2 regions of the Streptomyces sp. HUAS 31 genome follow, and region 2 is predicted to be linked to the other one. Evidence: riboswitches for the same ligand, from Rfam matches in the RefSeq annotation. Region 2 holds a riboswitch; the other holds the start of a gene.
What was found. A riboswitch is a leader RNA that binds a small molecule or an ion and turns the genes downstream of it on or off. The one in region 2 is predicted to bind cobalamin.

Region 1 (5,671 bases), 1.5 Mb from region 2:
TGGAGCTCCATGAAGGAGAAGGGGTTCTCGGAGCCGTACACCGGAGCGAAGCCGAGCCGCGTCAGACGCTGATCGGCGACACACTCCAGGTACTGCCGCATCGAGTCGGTGTTCATGCCCGGGAGGCCGTCACCGCACAGGTCGCGCGCGAACTGCAGCTCGGCCTCGACGGCCTCCCTCAGCATGTCGGTGACCTGCTGCTGGAGCTCCTCGTCGAAGAGCTCCGGCTCCTCCTTGCGGACGGTGTCGACCACGTCGAACGCGAAGGACATGTGCATGGTCTCGTCGCGGAACACCCAGTTGGTGCCGGTGGCCAGACCGTGCAGCAGGCCCCGGCTGCGGAACCAGTAGACGTACGCGAAGGCGCCGTAGAAGAACAGGCCCTCGATGCACGCGGCGAAGCAGATCAGGTTCAGCAGGAAGCGACGCCGGTCGGCCTTGGTCTGCAGGCTCTCCAGCTTCTCGACCTCGTTGATCCACCTGAAGCAGAACTCGGCCTTCTCGCGGATCGAGGGAATGTTCTCGACGGCGTCGAAGGCGGCCGCCCTGTCCTCCGGGTCGGGGAGGTAGGTGTCCAGCAGCGTCAGATAGAACTGGACGTGCACGGCCTCCTCGAAGAGCTGGCGCGACAGGTACAGGCGCGCCTCCGGGGAGTTGATGTGCTTGTACAGCGTCAGCACCAGGTTGTTCGCCACGATCGAGTCGCCCGTCGCGAAGAACGCGACCAGCCGGCCGATCATGTGCTGCTCACCCTCGGACAGCTTCGCGAGGTCGGCGACGTCCGAGTGGAGGTCGACCTCCTCCACGGTCCAGGTGTTCTTGATGGCGTCCCGGTAGCGCTCGTAGAAGTCCGGGTAGCGCATGGGACGCAGGGTCAGCTCGAAGCCCGGGTCGAGGAGATTGGCGTTACGGGTACTCATTACTGGCAGGCCTCGCAGGACTCGGGGTTCTCAAGGGAGCAGGCGACGGCGTCGGGCTCGGCGACCTGCTGGACGGGGATGGTCTTCTCGGACTGGGCGGCCTGGCCCTGGGCGGCGCGGGCGATGCGGGTCGCCGGGCGCGAGCGCAGGTAGTACGTCGTCTTGAGGCCCGACTTCCAGGCGTACGCGTACATCGAGGAGAGCTTGCCGATGGTCGGCGTCTCCAGGAACAGGTTCAGGGACTGCGACTGGTCGAGGAACGGGGTGCGGGCCGCCGCCATGTCGATCAGGCCGCGCTGCGGGATCTCCCAAGCAGTGCGGTACAGCGCCCGGACGTCCGCCGGGATCCAGGCGAAGTCCTGCACCGAGCCGTTGGCCTCGCGCAGCGCCTCGCGGGTGCGGGCGTCCCAGACGCCCAGCGCCTTCAACTCGTCGACCAGGTAGGAGTTGACCTGGAGGAACTCGCCGGAGAGCGTCTCGCGCTTGAACAGGTTGGACACCTGCGGCTCGATGCACTCGTAGACACCGGCGATGGAGGCGATGGTGGCGGTCGGCGCGATGGCGAGCAGCAGGCTGTTGCGCAGGCCCGTTGTCGTGATCCGCTCGCGCAGCGCCGCCCAGCGCTCCGGCCAGGTGAGCTCGACGCCGTAGTGGTCGGGGTGCAGCACACCCTGGGCGGTACGGGTCTTCTCCCAGGCCGGCAGCGGTCCGCTGCGCTCGGCGAGGTCGGCGGACGCCTCGTACGCGGCGAGCATGATCCGCTCGGCGATGCGCGTGGAGAGCTCTTTCGCCTCGGCCGAGTCGAACGGCAGCCGCAGCTTGAAGAAGACGTCCTGGAGGCCCATCGCGCCAAGGCCCACCGGCCGCCACTTGGCGTTGGAGCGGCCCGCCTGCTCGGTCGGGTAGAAGTTGATGTCGACGACTCGGTCGAGGAAGGTGACGGCCGTGCGGACCGTCTCGTCCAGGCGCTCCCAGTCGATCTCGCCGCCGGTCACGAAGGCGCCGAGGTTGACCGAACCCAGGTTGCAGACCGCCGTCTCGCCGTCGTCGGTGACCTCCAGGATCTCCGTGCAGAGGTTGGAGGAGTGCACGACATGGCCCGGCAGGGCCGTCTGGTTGGCGGTGCGGTTGGCGGCGTCCTTGAAGGTCATCCAGCCGTTGCCGGTCTGCGCGAGGGTGCGCATCATGCGGCCGTACAGATCGCGGGCCGGGATGGTCTTGCGCGCGAGCCCTCGCTCCTCGGCCTTGCGGTAGGCCGCGTCGAACTCCTCGCCCCACAGGTCGACCAGCTCGGGCACGTCGGCGGGGGAGAACAGGGACCACTGGGCATCGGCGTTGACCCGGCGCATGAACTCGTCCGGGATCCAGTGCGCGAGGTTCAGGTTGTGCGTACGGCGGGCGTCCTCACCGGTGTTGTCCCGCAGCTCCAGGAACTCCTCGATGTCGGAGTGCCAGGTCTCCAGGTAGACCGCGGCCGCGCCCTTGCGCCGGCCGCCCTGGTTCACGGCGGCGACCGAGGCGTCCAGCGTCTTCAGGAACGGGACGATGCCGTTGGAGTGCCCGTTGGTGCCGCGGATCAGCGAACCCCGGGAGCGGATGCGGGAGTACGACAGGCCGATGCCGCCGGCGTGCTTCGACAGGCGGGCGACCTGGTGGTAGCGGTCGTAGATGGAGTCGAGCTCGTCCTTGGGGGAGTCCAGGAGGTAGCAGGACGACATCTGGGGGTGCCGGGTGCCGGAGTTGAAGAGCGTGGGGGAGGACGGCAGGTAGTCGAGGCGGCTCATCAGGCCGTAGAGCGCGGCGACTTCGTCGACGGAGCGGGTGGTGTCGTCCTCGGCGAGACCGGCGGCGACACGCAGCATGAAGTGCTGGGGCGTCTCGATCACCTTGCGGGTGATGGGGTGCCGCAGCAGGTACCGGCTGTGCAGGGTGCGCAGGCCGAAGTAGCCGAAACGGTCGTCGGCGGCCGTGTCGACCAGGGCGTCCAGGCGGGCCGCGTGCAGACGCGCGAACTCGGCCGTGCGGTCGGCGATGAGGCCCTCGCGGTGGCCGACCGCGACCGACTCGGTGAAGGACGTCACACCCTGCGAGGCGGCCTCGGCGGCGATGGAGATGGTCAGCAGCCGGGCGGCGAGCCTGCTGTAGGCGGGGTCCTCGGAGATGAGACCGGCCGCCGCCTCGGTGGCCAGCTCGCGCAGCTCCGCCTCGTCGGCCCGGGCGGACCGGCCGCGCAGCGCGGCGGCGGCGACCCGGCCGGGGTCGGCGTCGGGGAGGTCGGCGGTCAGCTCGGCCAGGAGCCGCAGCAACGCGGTTCCGGGGGCGTCCGCGTCGGTCGGGACCGATGGGACGACTGAGGCCGGATCTGCTGGCGCGATGGTCACGTGGGGGCTCTCCCTCGCTCGGCACGGGGGCCTTGCGGAGGGCAGGGGGCAGCACACGAGCGCACGCGGCGTCGCGTCCACCGGCCCATTCCACGAGGCCCGGACGTCAGGGCGCACCGGCCGGTCGGCCGGGCGCGCTGTCGGCAGGTCCTCGGACTGACTCCTGTGCACAACTGTGGGAACAGACATGCACAAGTACACCGTTGCGGGACAGTTCCGGATTCGCACCGGATTCCCCTGCGGCGACAGCGAGCATGAGCATACATCTTGTGCTCACCCGCCACGCCACCCCCAGATGTTGTGTCGCGCTGGTTTCAGAGCGTCAACTCATAGGTGAGGAGAGTGATGTCGACGAGCTGCGGGATCGGATTCCAGTCCCGCTCGGGTGTACGAACGAAACCCAGCCGTTCGTAGATGCGGTGGGCGCCGTGCATGGTGCGCTGGGTCGACAGGACGATCCGTACGCAGCCCTCCGTGGCCCGGGCGCGGTCGACGCAGGCGCGGACGAGGGCCTCGCCGGCGCCGCGTCCGCGGCCCGCCCGGTCGACGGCGAGCATCCGGATCTCGGCCTCGCCGGAGCGCGCGATGTCGGCCATGGGGCCGCCGCTCGGCACGAAGGTCACCCCGCCCAGCAGCCGGCCGTCCGCGACGGCCACGAGCACCTCGGCGGCGGCCGCGCGCTTGGCCACGTCCCTGAGCTCGCCGAGGTACTCGTCGCTCTCGCCGAAGTCGAGGAGTCCGTCGTGGAGATAGGCCCGGGCGGTGATCTCGCCGAGCGCGTCGAACTCGTCGGGTTCCGCCGGGCGGATCGCGATGTCCATGGGCCCGAGTCTGCCGGACGGCCGGGTGGGCGGGCCCGGGGTTTTCCGCCGAGGGCCGCCGGGTTGCGGGGAGTTCCGGGAGTGCTTCCATGGAGATAGGTGTCGGCGCCCCGCGGTCGCTCCGTTTCGAGAGCCGTTCTCGGAAGGAGACGAACGATGACGAGGGTCGTCGGCAGTCCGCCCGGCAAGAAGCGGCCGCGCAACGCGCCGATGGCGACGCTGGCTCCGAGGCGGGCGGCCGACCGGGTCAGACAGGGGTTCGTGGGCCACCGGCACAAGATGGCGATCCGCCTGGAGGCACGCGGTGGAACCGCCCGCCCCAAGAAGTGGCGCCGGTGGTTCACCTACACCAACGTCACCCGGGCCATCTGGACGGTGGCCGCGCTGGCCGTGCTCGCGTGGGTGGTGGAGGGCCTGTACATCGTGATCGCGGGCCACACGACCGGCTTCGAGAAGTGGCGGCAGGACAACGACGGCTTCGAAACGGTCATGCGCTTCGTCGGCCCGGTGCTCGCCGCGTCGCTCGCCGCCACGCTCTTCCTGTTCTGGTGGTACCGGTGGACCAAGCGGCGCTATCTCGCCAAGGCACGGGACGACCCTCACGGGATGGTCCTCACCGCCGGCCCGGACACCGCGGAGATCGTGGGCCGGGAGGAGATCGCCCAGGTCATCGCCGAGCGGCTGCGCGAGCGCGCCACGCGCCGGCCCTATCTGCTGGTCGGCGGTGTCGGCGTCGGCAAGACCGCCGTCCTGGTACGGCTCACCGAACTGCTGGCGGAGCACAACGCCGTACCTGTGCCGATCCGGCTGCGGGACGCGAACGGCGCCACCGACCTGAACTTCGAACGCATGGCCAAGCAGCGCTTCACCGAAGAGGCACCCAGGGGCATCCTCGCCCGCGGCAAGACCGAGCGGGTCTGGCAGCAACTCCTCGCCGACGACAAGCCGGTCGTCATAGCCGACGGACTGGAGGAGGCGCTCCTCGGCGACGGCCTCGAACAGAACCGGGACAACATCATCCGGCGGGCCATCGAGCGTGCCTACGAGGAGAGGCTGCCCCTGGTCATCGCGTCCCGGCCGCACAGCCCGCTGGAGAGCACCCCGGCCGCGATCGTGGAGCTGGAACCGCTCAGCGAGGAGGAAGCGCTGCGGTTCGTGCAGGCACGCGTCCCGGAGACGGACGAGCGCCGCGTCGACTGGATCGTGGAGACGGCGGAGGTGACCGAGTCGCCCGTCTACCTCCAGATCGCCCGTGAACTGCACCGCCACGGCGCCCTGGAGCACGACCGGCCGGACAACGACCCGCAGCACATGAACACCCGCAGCCGTGACCGCGGCATGCTGCGGCTGTGGCTGCTGGAGACCTGGGACGAGGCGCTGTGCGAGGGCCGGCTGCGCCGGGACGTCGCCCTCAGCCGGCGCGAGCGCAGAGACGCCGTCGAGGTGGTCTCCGCCCTGGCCTGCGTGGGGTTGCTCCAGGACAAGCTGGAGGTCGGCCTCGGGGAACTGCTCGACTCGGACGTCCACCCCGGTCCGATGCGGCGCGCGC
Region 2 (5,671 bases):
GCGTTCATCGCGGGTGAGATCAAGGTGACGCGGCTGGTCACGCGGTCGCTCCTCGGGCCGGGGTCATGACGTGCTCCTGGCTGCCCGGGGGCCCTCACCGCGAGAACGGTGAGGGCCCCTGGCCGGTCGGCCGGGTCAGGACGGGGACAGCTCGCCCCGTACCGTACGGGCCGCCGCCACCAGGTTCTCCAGCGAGGCCCGGGTCTCCGGCCAGCCGCGGGTCTTCAGGCCGCAGTCGGGGTTGACCCACAGCCGTTCGGCGGGGATCGCCTTCAGACCGGTGCGGAGCAGCTCGGCAGCCTCCGTCACGCTCGGCACCCGCGGGGAGTGGATGTCGTAGACACCCGGCCCGGCCTCGCGCGGATAGCCGTGGGCCGCGAGTTCCCGGGCGACCTGCATGTGCGAGCGGGCGGCCTCCAGGCTGATGACGTCCGCGTCGAGGTCGTCGATGGCCCGGACGATGTCGCCGAACTCGGCGTAGCACATGTGGGTGTGGATCTGGGTGTCCGGCCGGACCCCGCCGGTGGTCAGCCGGAACGCCTCGGTGGCCCAGGCGAGATACCCGGCCCGGTCGGCGGCGCGCAGCGGCAGGGTCTCCCGCAGGGCCGGTTCGTCGACCTGGATGACGCGGGTGCCGCCCGCCTCCAGGTCGCTCACCTCGTCGCGCAGGGCGAGGGCGACCTGGCGGGCCGTCTCGCCGAGCGGCTGGTCGTCGCGGACGAAGGACCAGGCGAGCATGGTGACCGGCCCGGTGAGCATGCCCTTGACCGGGCGGGACGTCAGGGACTGGGCGTACGCCGTCCAGCGCACCGTCATCGGCTCGGGCCGCGAGATGTCACCGGCCAGGATCGGCGGGCGGACGTAACGGGTGCCGTAGGACTGCACCCAGCCGTGCTGCGTGGCGAGGTATCCGGTCAGCCGCTCGGCGAAGTACTGGACCATGTCGTTGCGTTCGGGCTCGCCGTGCACCAGGACGTCGATGCCGGTCTTCTCCTGGAAGGCGACGACCTCCTGGATCTCGGCCCTGACCCGGTCCTCGTAGGCGGCCGTGCCGATCCGGCCGGCCCGCAGGTCCGCGCGCGCGGTGCGCAGTTCGCCGGTCTGCGGGAACGAACCGATCGTGGTCGTCGGCAGCAACGGCAGCCCGAGGTGGGCGCGTTGGGCCGCGGCCCGCTCGGCGTACGACTGCGAGCGGCGGGCGTCCCCGGCGGTGACGGCTGCCGCACGGGACCGCACGGCCGCGTCGCGGGTGATCGGCGAGCTCGCTCGGGAGGCCAGGTCCGCCCGGTTCGCGGCGAGTTCGGCGGTGATCGCGCCGGTGCCCTGGGCGAGGCCCTTGGCGAGGGTGACGACCTCGGCGGTCTTCTGCCGGGCGAAGGCCAGCCAGCGCCGGATCTGCGGCTCGATGTCGCGCTCGGCGGCCGCGTCCAGCGGCACGTGCAGCAGGGAGCAGGAGGCCGCGACGTCGACCCGGTCGGCGAGACCCAGCAGGGTGCCGAGCGTGGCGAGCGACGCCGACAGGTCGTTGACCCAGACGTTGCGGCCGTTGACGACACCGGCGACCAGGCGCTTGCCGGGCAGCCCGCCGGCCGCGGCCAGCGCCTGGAGGTTGCCGCCCGCCGCCTCCGTGAAGTCGAGCGCCAGCCCCTCGACCGGGGCCTTCGCCAGCACGGGCAGCGCCTCGCCGAGCCGGCCGAAGTACGAGGCGAGCAGCAGCTTCGGCCGGTCGGTGCGGGCGCCGAGGTCACGGTAGGCGCGCCCGGCGGCGTTCAGTTCGGCCGGGGTGCGGTCCTGGACCAGCGCGGGCTCGTCCAGCTGGACCCACTCGGCGCCCGCCGCACGCAGGTCGGCCAGGATCCGCGCGTACACCGGCAGCAGCCGGTCCAGCAGGGTGAGCGGCTCGAAGTCCGCGGCGACGCCGGGCGCCGGCTTGGCGAGCAGCAGGTAGGTGACCGGCCCGACGAGGACGGGCCGGGCGGTCAGGCCCAGCGCCAGGGCCTCCTTCAGTTCGGCGACCTGCTTGGCCGAGTCCGCGGTGAAGACGGTGTCCGGGCCCAACTCCGGTACGAGGTAGTGGTAGTTGGTGTCGAACCACTTCGTCATCTCCAGCGGCGCGACGTCCTGCGTGCCGCGGGCCATGGCGAAGTAGCCGTCCAGGGCGTCGGTCTCGACGGCGACGCGATGCCGCTCGGGGATCGCGCCGAGCGCTACGGTGGTGTCCAGGACGTGGTCGTAGTACGAGAAGTCGCCGGTCGGCACCTCGTGGATGCCTGCGTCGGCGAGCCGGCGCCAGTTGGCGCGGCGCAGTTCGGCGGCGGTGGCACGGAGGGCGTCGGCGCTGACGCGGCCCTTCCAGTAGCCCTCGATCGCCTTCTTCAGTTCCCGGTCCGGGCCCTGACGGGGGTAGCCGTACACGGTGGCCCGTGCTGCCGCGGCTGCGGGCTTGGTGGTCACGGAGATCTCCTTCGCGAGATGAATCCCTGAGATCCCGGTGACGGGACGAGAGCGCGAAGGGTGACGGACCGGACGGCGACGGCCGCAGAGCCGTCCGCTCGGTCATGTTCGCCGACCCGCCCTCGAGGTCACCGGGAGTCCGCGCACGAGTGGTTCGTACGCGGGCAGTTGGCAGGTCTTCGGACTCGCGGGCACGTCCTCACCTCGTGAGGACTCCTACTGGCCGTCGCTTCCCAGGCCCGGTACGTCGGGCTCAGTGCTGATGACGGCGGTCGTTCCCGCTCACCGCTGCGGGGCAGTCCCGGATTCCCACCGGGTTCCCTCTTACGACGCATCCCGCCTGGCGGACGGGGCGAACCAGCTGCACCGGTCAGCCTACCCGGCCGTACGTGTGGAACCCCCGCCCGCTCTTGCGGCCCAGCAGCCCCGCCTCGACCATCCGCAGGAGCAGCGGGGGACGGGCGTACAGGGGTTCCTTGAACTCGTCGTAGAGGGACTCGGCGATCGAGGCGACGGTGTCGAGGCCGATCAGGTCCGCGAGCCGGAGCGGGCCCATGGGGTGGGCGCAGCCGAGTTCCATGCCGGTGTCGATGTCGGCGGCGGTGGCGAAGCCGGACTCCGCCATCCGGATCGCCGACAACAGGTACGGGATCAGCAGGGCGTTGACGACGAAGCCGGCCCGGTCCCGGGAGCGGATCACGGTCCTGCCGAGCGTCCGGGCGGCGAACTCCTCGACGGCGGCGGTCGTCGCGGCCGAGGTGTGCAGCGAGGTCACGACCTCCACCAGCGGCAGCACCGGAACGGGGTTGAAGAAGTGCAGGCCCAAGACCCGGTCCGCGCGGCCGGTCGCCATGCCGAGCCGCATGACCGGCAGTGAGGAGGTGTTGGTGGCCAGGACGGCCGCCGGGTCCTCGACGATCTTGTCGAGCGCGGCGAACACCTCGGTCTTGGCGTCCGGGTTCTCCACGACGGCCTCGACCACGAGCTGCCGGTCGGCCAGGTCCTCCAGGCTGCCGGTGAACACCAGACGGTCGAGCACGTCGGCCGCGGCCGGCTCCGTCAGTCTGCCCCGCCGTACCGCGCGGTCCAGCGACGCGGTCACCCGGTCCCGGGCGGCCCGCGCCGCGACCGCGTCCACCTCGCACACCACCGTGTCGAGCCCGGCCCGTGCGCACACCTCGGCGATCCCGGCGCCCATCTGCCCGCCGCCGACCACACCGACGCGCCGGATGCCCCCGCTCATGCCCCGGCCTCCGTCCGGCGCACCAGATGACGGGAATAGGCGTCCGGGGTGAAGAACAGCGGCAACTCGCCCGCCATCGCCGTCCGTTCGAAAAGCGCACGGATCTCGTCGACCGGCGCCCACGGGTACTCGGCGCCCAGAGCCGCGAGCTCGTCGTCGAGCAGTCCCAGCACCGTCTCCCGGTGGACGACCCCGTGCCGCAGCCACTGCCAGATCTGCACCCGGGCGATCTCGGCGGTGGCCGCGTCCGCCATCAGGCCGCCGACGGCGACGGCACCCTGCCCGCGCAGCCAGGCCGCGAAGCAGCGCAGCGCCACGGCGACGTTCGTGCGCACGCCGTCGGCGGTGGGCGGCCCGCTGATCCTGCGCACGGACAGCAGGTCGGAGGGCGTCACCTCCACGTCGTCACGCGTACGGTCGATCTGGTGCGGGCGGTCGCCGAGGACACCGTCGAACACCTCGCGGCAGACGGGGACGAGGCCCGGGTGGGCCACCCACGACCCGTCGAAGCCGTCCTCCGCCTCCCGTTCCTTGTCCAGCCGGACCTTGGCGAGCGCGGCCGGGTACTCGCCGGGCACCTGCGCGGCCATGGCGCCGATGGCATGGGCACCGCGCCGATGGCAGGTGCGCACCAGCAGTTCCGTGTACGCCCGCATGAAGGGGGCGGTCATCGTCACCTTCGCCCGGTCGGGGAGAAGGAAGTCGGTGCGGTGACCGAACGTCTTGATCAGGCTGAACAGGTAGTCCCAGCGGCCCGCGCCGAGCCCCGAGCTGTGCTCGCGCAGCTCGTAGAGGATCTCCTCCATCTCGAACGCGGCGGTCACCGTCTCGATGAGCACGGTGGCACGGACGGTGCCGCGCGGGATGCCGAGCAACTCCTGGGCGAGGACGAACACGTCGTTCCACAGCCGGGCCTCGTACCGGTTCTCCAGCTTCGGCAGACAGAAGTACGGTCCGTGGCCCGCGTCGATCCGGCGCCGGGCGCAGTGGAAGAAGTACAGCCCGAAATCGACGAGGGCAGCGGGCACGGGGCGCCCGTCGTACGCGAGGTGCTCCTCGTCCAGGTGCCAGCCGCGGGGGCGGACCACGAGGGTGGTGTGCCGATCCTCGACGTCGAGCAGGGCGATCTGCCCGTCGATGACGTTGTCCCAGGTCGGGGAGGTGGCGTCCTCGAAGTCGGCCACCCACACCTGGGCACCGGAGTCGAGCGCGTCGGACGCCGTACGGCGATCGGGCGGTCCGGTGATCTCCACGCGCCGGTCGGCCAGCCCCGGGGCGGGCGGTGCGACACGCCAGGTGGGATCGGCGCGGACGGCGGAGGTGACCATGGGGAAGTCGAGCGGGGTGCCCGCGGCGAGCCGGAGGGCCTGGCGCCGGCGCTCCCGCATCAGGTCCTGACGGCGCTCACCGAAGGCGGCGGCGAGGTGGCCCAGGAAATCCAGGGCGGCGGGGGTGAGGATCTCGTCGTGGCGACGGCCCGGAGCGCCGAGCACACGGACGTGATGGGTCAGGGCGGTGGTGGACAACGGTTTCTCCTGACAAAGGGCGGCGAGACGTCCTGTTCTTGGGGGCGCGGGGAACTGCGCGACCAGCCCCCGCACACCCGCAGCCGACGAACCGGCCTAATGGAACTGCTCTTCCTCCGTGGAGCCGGCCAGCGCGGTGGTGGAGGAGGCGGGGTTGACGGCCGTGGACACAAGGTCGAAGTACCCCGTACCGACTTCCCGCTGATGCCTCACGGCCGTGAATCCCTGCGCCTGCGCCGCGAACTCCCGCTCCTGAAGGTCGACGTACGCCGTCATCCCGTGCTCGGCGTAACCCCGCGCGAGGTCGAACATCCCGTGGTTCAGCGAGTGGAACCCGGCCAGCGTGATGAACTGGAACCGGTACCCCATGGCCCCCAGCTCCCGCTGGAACTTGGCGATCCGGTCGTCGTCCAGCGCGGCCTTCCAGTTGAAGGACGGCGAGCAGTTG

Region 1: it holds a riboswitch for cobalamin, as region 2 does, so the genes downstream of both, PGH47_RS28360 (ribonucleoside-diphosphate reductase subunit alpha) here and metE (5-methyltetrahydropteroyltriglutamate--homocysteine S-methyltransferase) in region 2, are expected to answer to the same signal.

What each region holds. Positions count from the first base shown of each region.
Region 1 is NZ_CP116353.1:6,337,510-6,343,180, forward strand. Features, by position in the region: gene PGH47_RS28355 (ribonucleotide-diphosphate reductase subunit beta) at 1-920, opposite strand, end outside; gene PGH47_RS28360 (ribonucleoside-diphosphate reductase subunit alpha) at 920-3,301, opposite strand; cobalamin riboswitch at 3,427-3,563, opposite strand; gene PGH47_RS28365 (GNAT family N-acetyltransferase) at 3,616-4,122, opposite strand; gene PGH47_RS28370 (ATP-binding protein) at 4,279-5,671, shown strand, end outside.
Region 2 is NZ_CP116353.1:7,796,322-7,801,992, forward strand. Features, by position in the region: gene PGH47_RS34525 (histidine phosphatase family protein) at 1-41, opposite strand, end outside; gene metE (5-methyltetrahydropteroyltriglutamate--homocysteine S-methyltransferase) at 136-2,454, opposite strand; cobalamin riboswitch at 2,608-2,831, opposite strand; gene PGH47_RS34535 (3-hydroxybutyryl-CoA dehydrogenase) at 2,825-3,697, opposite strand; gene aceB (malate synthase A) at 3,694-5,223, opposite strand; gene aceA (isocitrate lyase) at 5,320-5,671, opposite strand, start outside.